One region of the Kitasatospora misakiensis genome, then DNA from elsewhere that is predicted to be linked to it. Evidence: riboswitches for the same ligand, from Rfam matches in the RefSeq annotation. Region 1 holds a riboswitch; the other holds the start of a gene.
The links. A riboswitch is a leader RNA that binds a small molecule or an ion and turns the genes downstream of it on or off. The one in region 1 is predicted to bind FMN.

Region 1 (3,355 bases):
GGCCTCCGGCCCGGGGGCCAGCTGCGAGGGCCAGAACTGCCCGGACTCCCGGAACGGCGGCGCCAGCGGCAGCTTGCCGGTCACGGCGAAGTGGCGGACCCCGTCGGGGGTGACGGCGCTCTCCACCGACACGTAGTCCCCGAACGGCGCGCAGTCCGCGCCCCGCAGGAACTCCTCGACCACCAGGGCCGGTTCGGCGCGCAGGAACTCCTCGACCACGGTGGCGCCGTGGTCCGGATCCGTCACCAGGACGGTGTTCCGGCTCCCCTCCCCGCGGACCGGCTTGACCACGGCGGGCAGGCCCACCTCGGCCAGTGCGGCGGGCCAGCCGGCGGCGTCGGTGAGCAGCGCGCTGCGCACCCCGTCCACCCCGGCCTCCCGCAGCCGCCGGCGCTGTGCCGCCTTGTCGGTCAACACCCGTACGGTTTCCGGGGTGTTGAACGGCAGGCCGAGCAGTCCGGCGAGCCGGGCGGTGTCGGCGAGCATCCGTTCACTGAAGGTCAGGATGCCCGCGGCCCCGTACTCCCGCAGCCGGGCGACGGCCGCCTCGTCACCCTCGGCCGGCGTGACGACGCCCGCGCAGTTCTCCTCGAACAGCGGGCCGACCTGCCGGGCGTGCTCGGAGTCGGCCAGGGCGACCAGCACCGGGGCCGTTCGCCCCAGGGCGATCACCTCGCGCGGCGAGGCCGAGCCCTGGTCGTAGACGACGACGATGGCCATCGCTCAGGCGCGATCGAAGAGTTGAGGGTCCTCGACGGCCTCGGCGAGCTGCCGGAGGGTGCTGCGGCGCAGCACCGCCGACCGGGGCATGTCCAGACCGGACTCGATGGCCCGGGTGGAAATCGCGAGGGCCAGCAGGGAATCCCCGCCGAGGTCGAAGAAATCGGCGTCCAGGTCGTCGACCGGCGCACCGAGGACTTCTTCCCAAATAGTTCTGAGTGCTTCTATGGTGCTGATATCGGACATACCAGGCCTCTCCCCGTCGGCGTGCATCCGTGAATCGATTATTGGAGCAGGATTGCGGAACTGTCAATTCCGGGAAAACGATGGGTTAACCGGAGTCGATAGCGGAATTCCTGCGGGCAGGGCGAATCACGGCACCGCCCCGGAAATGGAATTCCAGGCGGAACCGCCCCCCCTGTGGCCGGTCTCCCGGCACGGCTCAGCCGGCGACCGCCGCGACCGTCGTCCGGGCCGCGTCGGCCGTCGTACGCGCCGCCCCAGCCGCCCCGCCCGTGGCGAGCAGGTACTCCGTCAGGTCGGCGATGGTGATCAGCGCCAGGCCGTGCCGGCGGGCGAACTCGCGCAGCTCCGGCAGCCGGGCCATGGCGCCGTCGGCCATCGCGATCTCGCAGATGGCCGCCGCCGGACGCAGGCCGGCCAGCCGGCACAGGTCCACCCCGGCCTCGGTGTGGCCGGGGCGCGCCGGCACACCGCCGTCGACGGCCCGCAGCGGGAAGACGTGGCCCGGGCGCACCAGCTCGGCCGGGCGGGTGCCCGGCTCGGCCAGCAGCCGCAGGGTGAGCGCCCGGTCGGCCGCCGAGATGCCGGTGCTGATGCCGGCGGCGGCGTCGACCGAGACGGTGAAGGCGGTGCGGTGGTGCTCGGTGTTCTCGCGGACCATCTGGTCCAGTTCCAGCCGGTCGAGATCCGCGCCGGTCATCGGGGCGCAGAGCAGTCCACGGCATTCGGTCATGGCGAAGGCGACCAGTTCGGCGGTGGCGAGTTCGGCGGCGAAGACGATGTCGCCCTCGTTCTCACGGCTCTCGTCGTCGACGACGACGACCGCCCGGCCGGCCGCGATCTCCGCGACGGCGTACTCGACGGAGTCGAACGGCCCCTCGGCGTCGCCGACCGGGTACGGGGTCGCGTCGGTGGTGGTCGTACCCGTGGTGTGGCCCATCGGAACTCTCCTCGCGCTCGGGGCGCGGACTTCCGGGGCTGATGGAGCATGGGCGTGCAGGGACGGCCTTCGACCGCATTCGGCGGAAGCGGCCCGCGACCGACGGGCCGACGGGGACTCCCCCGGCCATCGGAAAAACCTGCTCGCCGCGCACTGCCTCCCTTCCGGACTTTAACCGTCGGTCCAGGAATTTCACCTGGTCAACCGGCCGCTGGCGGCGGACGGGTCGCGGACTGTAACCGCCGGTTCGGAATTTCACCGACCCCGGAGTGCGCAAACGTCTTGAACAACGCCCGTCAACCTCGCACACCTGCCGCGATCTTGACAAGACATCGGTCAACCGGTGAAGCCGTGGGCTGCATCACACCGTCCACCGGGGGGTTCCCGCACCCGCCAATCGGCGGGGCATTGCCAATGCTCGACAGGCGTGCTTAAAATCCGGACCGCCGATGCCTACCCACGAGTAGAGACCCCCGTTCGACCTGCGTCGAACCGACCGGGGAAGGGGTTCGAGGGGCAGGCGTGCGGCACTCCGGCGGGGGCCGGAGTTTCGCTGCCCGCGTTCCGGGGGCGGCATTGCGAAACGGGGGAGCAAGACGTTCATGCACGATCCTTCGAAGGGTCCGAGGCGCTTCGCCGTGCCCGCCGGCGACGATTCCGGCCGAGGCGCGGCCGGGCCCGCAAGCGACCCCGACCCCTGCCCCGCAACCGACCCCGGCGCAGCCCTGCCCGCTTCCGCACGGTTGACGCCCGGGCAGGTCGTCCCGCGCCGGGAGATCCTCGACGGACGGGTCTGGCTGAGCTACCCCGTCCGGGTCGTCACCCACGAACCCGACCTGCTCGCCGTGTACCTGGCCCACGACACCCGACTCTCCTTCGGCGAGGGCGAGTTCAGCTGGGGCCCGCACGGCTGGAGCACCGTCGCCGACCGCTGGCGCAGCCCCGGCGTCCTCCAGTTGCAGCGCCCCGGCGAGGCCTACGCCGTCTGGGCCTTCCGCGACCCGGCGACCGACGAACTCTCCGGCTGGTACGTCAACTTCCAGGACCCGTACCGGATCACCGCCGACGGCGTCGACACCCTCGACCACGAACTCGACCTCTGGATCCCGGCGGACGGCGGCCCGTACCACTGGAAGGACGTCGAGGCCTTCGAGGAGCGCGCCCGCACCGGCGGCTTCACCCCCGAACAGGCCGCCGCCGTCCGCGCCGAGGCCGCCGCGCTCGCCGCCCGGATCGACCGCGGCGACACCTGGTGGAGCGACCGGTGGACGCACTGGCGACCCGCCGAGCGGTGGACCGCTCCCCCTCCCTCGGCCTGAGCCGACCGCCCTGAGCCGACCGCCCTGAACCGACCGGCCTGAACCGACCCCCCCCGCCGTCCGACGGTCCACCCGACCGCCCGGGCCCGTCGGGGCACCACCCGTGCCCCGGCAGCGCGGTAGCGCGGCATCC
Region 2 (3,355 bases), on a different contig from region 1:
TCCATTCAACCGGCCCGCCGCGGCCCCGGCACCCGCTCCCGCCCGGGGCACCCGTCCGAACCCCGAACGGGTGCGGGCACTCGTCCGCGCCGCTACTCGTAGCGGTAGAGCAGCGCCTCCCGCTCGGTCTGCTCGATCGCCTCGACGGTCAGCGCGGGGTCCGCCAGGTGGGAGAGCGTGACCTCCGCCGAGCTCGGCTGGGCGTCCTTGGCGAGCCAGTTCTCCGGCTTCCAGGCCGAGGAGCGCAGGAAGGCCTTGGGGCAGTGCGCGAAGACCTCCTCGACCGCGACCACGATCGCGCTGCGCGGCGGCTTGCCGACCGCCGTCAGCTGCTCCAGCAGCCGCGGGTCGGTGGAGACGCAGGCCCGCCCGTTGACCCGCAGGGTGGAGTCCCGGCCCGGGACCACGAAGAGCAGGCCGATCCGGCCGGTCTCGACGATGTTGTGCAGGCTGTCCAGCCGCTTGTTGCCGGTCGCGTCGGGGATCGCCAGGGTGAACTCGTCCAGCACCGACACGAGTCCGGCCGGGCCGCCGCGCGGCGACACGTCGCAGCGCCCGGAGGCGTCCGCGCTGGCCAGGAAGACCAGCGAGGAGCAGGCGATCAGCTGCCGGGCGACGTCGTGGATGCGGTCCACCTGCTTGCGGCGGGCGTGGTCGCCCGGGTGCTCGTAGACCTCGCGCAGCTGGGCCGCGTCGTGGACGGCGGTGGTGGCGAGCGCCTCGAAGAGGCCGGACGGCGCGTGCGGCTCGGGCGTTGACGGAACGACAGTCTCCGGTGTGCTGGTCATACCGGTCAACGTAGCGGAGCCCCCGCACGGGCGGACGGGGGCCGTCCGGAAAATCTGCCGCAACCCCTCCCCACCAGCGGCTTTGCGCCGATAATGGGGCCAGGACGCTTCCGAGGCAGGTGGTCGCCGTGATCATCAGAATCTGGGCCGGGCAGGTCATGGCCGGGCACGTCGAGGAGTTCTGCGAGGTGCTGACCAGCAAGGTGCTCCCGCAGCTCGGACGGACGGACGGCTGCCTGGGCGGCGAACTGCTGCGCTCCGTGACCGAGGACGGCCACCGCGTGCTCGTGGTCAGCCGCTGGCGCGACGAGGAGGCGCTGCGCGGCTACGCGGGGCCGATGTGGCGGATCCGGCCGGTCTGGTCGGAGGGCGAACTGCGCTACCTGGCCCACCCGCCGGAGGTCACCCACTTCACACCGGTCCCCGCGCTCTGACCTGCCTCGGAGAAGAAATCCGCCTCAGACGCTCAGCGGAACCGGGTGCACCTCGTCCGCCGGATGCCCGGCGCGCTCGTGGACCCGCCGCACGGCCTCCTTCGACGGCGCCTCGGAGAGGCAGTAGACGACGCCGGCATCCGGGTCGGCCCACGCATGCTCGAATTGCACGTTCTCGTCGGACTGGATCGCCAGGTCGGCCTGGTGCGCCATCCGCAACTGGTCCTCGGTGATGCCGGCCATCCCGTGGTGGACATCCATGAACTTGGCCATAGCTCCCGCACCTCCTGCGGTTCCCGGTGGCGGCGCGTTCCGCCGCCCCGATACCACCAGCCTGCGCCCGACGCACCCCGGGCCGCCACCTGGCCGCCTGCGGGTCCCCGCCCCGGGCCGCCGTCCATTCCCCGCCGCCGCGTGAAAGAGACCACAGTGGACACCTCTCCCTGGCCCCGCGCGGACCATGGCAGAATGGCGGCAGCAGTAGCAGTGACGTTCAGCGCACTCCGGGGTCGGTGAAAATCCGAACCGGCGGTTACAGTCCGCGACCCGTCCGCAGCCAGCGGCCGGTTGACCAGGTGAAATTCCTGGACCGACGGTGAAAGTCCGGATGGGAGGCGTGCGCGGCGGACGAGTGAGCAGGGCCCGTGGTCCCCCGGTGGACCGTGGGAGGCGGTGTGCGGCGACGGACGAGGGTTCCCTCCTCCGGCGTCCGGTTCGGTGACAGCCCGGCGACGGGTCCCGTCGCCGTCCGGCGGCCTACGCACCCCCGTACCCGGCCTACCCCACGTCCGTGCTCATCTCCCGTGCCACACCCCGGAGTCCGCGCCCCTAAGTGCGAGGAGAACCCGGGTGTTCACCGGCATCATCGAAGAGCTCGGCGAGGTCGTGTCGATCGAGGAGATCGGCGACTCCTCGCGAATCCGCCTGCGCGGCCCGGTGGTCTGTGAGGGCGCGCGGCACGGCGATTCCATCGCGGTCAACGGCGTCTGCCTGACCGTCGTCGACACCCCCGAGGAACTGGCCGCCGGCACCGGCGAGTTCAGCGCCGACGTGATGGCCGAGACGCTCCACCGGTCCAGCCTGGGCGAGTTGAAGCCCGGCGCCCGGGTCAACCTGGAGCGCGCCATGGCCCTCGGCGCCCGGCTCGGCGGACACCTCGTGCAGGGCCATGTCGACGCCACCGGGCGGCTGTTGAGCCGCGAACCGGGCGAGCGCGACGCGGCCGGCGAGCTCCGCTGGGAGGTGCTGCGCTTCTCACTGCCCGGCTCCGTCTCGCGCTACCTCGTCGAGAAGGGCTCGATCACCGTCGACGGCGTCAGCCTCACCGTGGTCGAGGCCGCCCTGGACAGCTTCACCGTCAGCCTCATCCCGGCCACCCTCGCGCTGACCACGCTCGGCGCCAAGACCGTCGGCGAGAGCGTCAACCTGGAGGTCGACGTCCTCGCCAAGTACGTCGAGCGGCTGCTCGAAGCCCGCACCCTCCCCTCGATCCCCACGGCTCTCTCGGCCGGCGACGCCCCGGGGGAGGAACGGTGAGCTGGCTCAACGGCACCGTCCACCTGCTCGGCCAGGACGTCTACCGCTCCGACATCATCGGCAACCTGCTCGGCCTCGCCGCGCTCGCCCTCGGCTGGCGGCGGTCCCGGCTCACCTGGCCGGTCCAGCTGCTCTCCGGCCTCGTCCTGGTCGGCGCGTACGCGAGCGCCCACCTCGGCGGCGGCGTCGGCAAGCAGCTTGTGGTGATCCTGGCCGCCGGGTGGGGCTGGACCCGGTGGCACCGCGGCGCCCGCGGCGAGGGCGACGTCGCCGTGCGCTTCGCCACCGGCCGTGAGCGAGCCCTGCTGACCGGCGGCACCGCGCTCGGCACCCTGGCGGTCGGCGCCCTCTTCACCGCCTACCCCCAACTGTCCTGGGACGCCTGGCCGGACGCCTACATCTTCGTCGGCACGCTGGCCGCGATGGTCGCCCAGGCCCGCGGCTGGGTCGAGTTCTGGTTCGCCTGGGTCGCCGTCGACCTGGTCGGCGTCCCGCTGGCCTTCAACAACGGCCTGGTCTTCTCCGGCTTCACCTACTCCGTCTACTTCGTTCTGGTCCTGCTCGGCCTGCGCGCCTGGTGGCAGCGCGGCCGCACCG

Region 2: it holds a riboswitch for FMN, as region 1 does, so the genes downstream of both, ACFP3U_RS28165 (riboflavin synthase) here and ribB (3,4-dihydroxy-2-butanone-4-phosphate synthase) in region 1, are expected to answer to the same signal.

Annotation. Positions count from the first base shown of each region.
Region 1 covers NZ_JBHSOF010000035.1:33,147-36,501, forward strand. The annotation lists gene ACFP3U_RS24185 (ATP-grasp domain-containing protein) at 1-720, opposite strand, end outside; gene ACFP3U_RS24190 (phosphopantetheine-binding protein) at 724-966, opposite strand; partial or broken gene ribB (3,4-dihydroxy-2-butanone-4-phosphate synthase) at 1,166-1,903, opposite strand; FMN riboswitch at 2,050-2,180, opposite strand; gene ACFP3U_RS24200 (ribonuclease FAU-1 family protein) at 2,647-3,222, shown strand.
Region 2 covers NZ_JBHSOF010000046.1:34,772-38,126, reverse strand. The annotation lists gene ACFP3U_RS28180 (MSMEG_1061 family FMN-dependent PPOX-type flavoprotein) at 93-788, opposite strand; gene ACFP3U_RS28175 (antibiotic biosynthesis monooxygenase family protein) at 917-1,222, shown strand; gene ACFP3U_RS28170 (SCO4226 family nickel-binding protein) at 1,247-1,495, opposite strand; FMN riboswitch at 1,718-1,845, shown strand; gene ACFP3U_RS28165 (riboflavin synthase) at 2,072-2,758, shown strand; gene ACFP3U_RS28160 (nicotinamide mononucleotide transporter family protein) at 2,755-3,355, shown strand, end outside.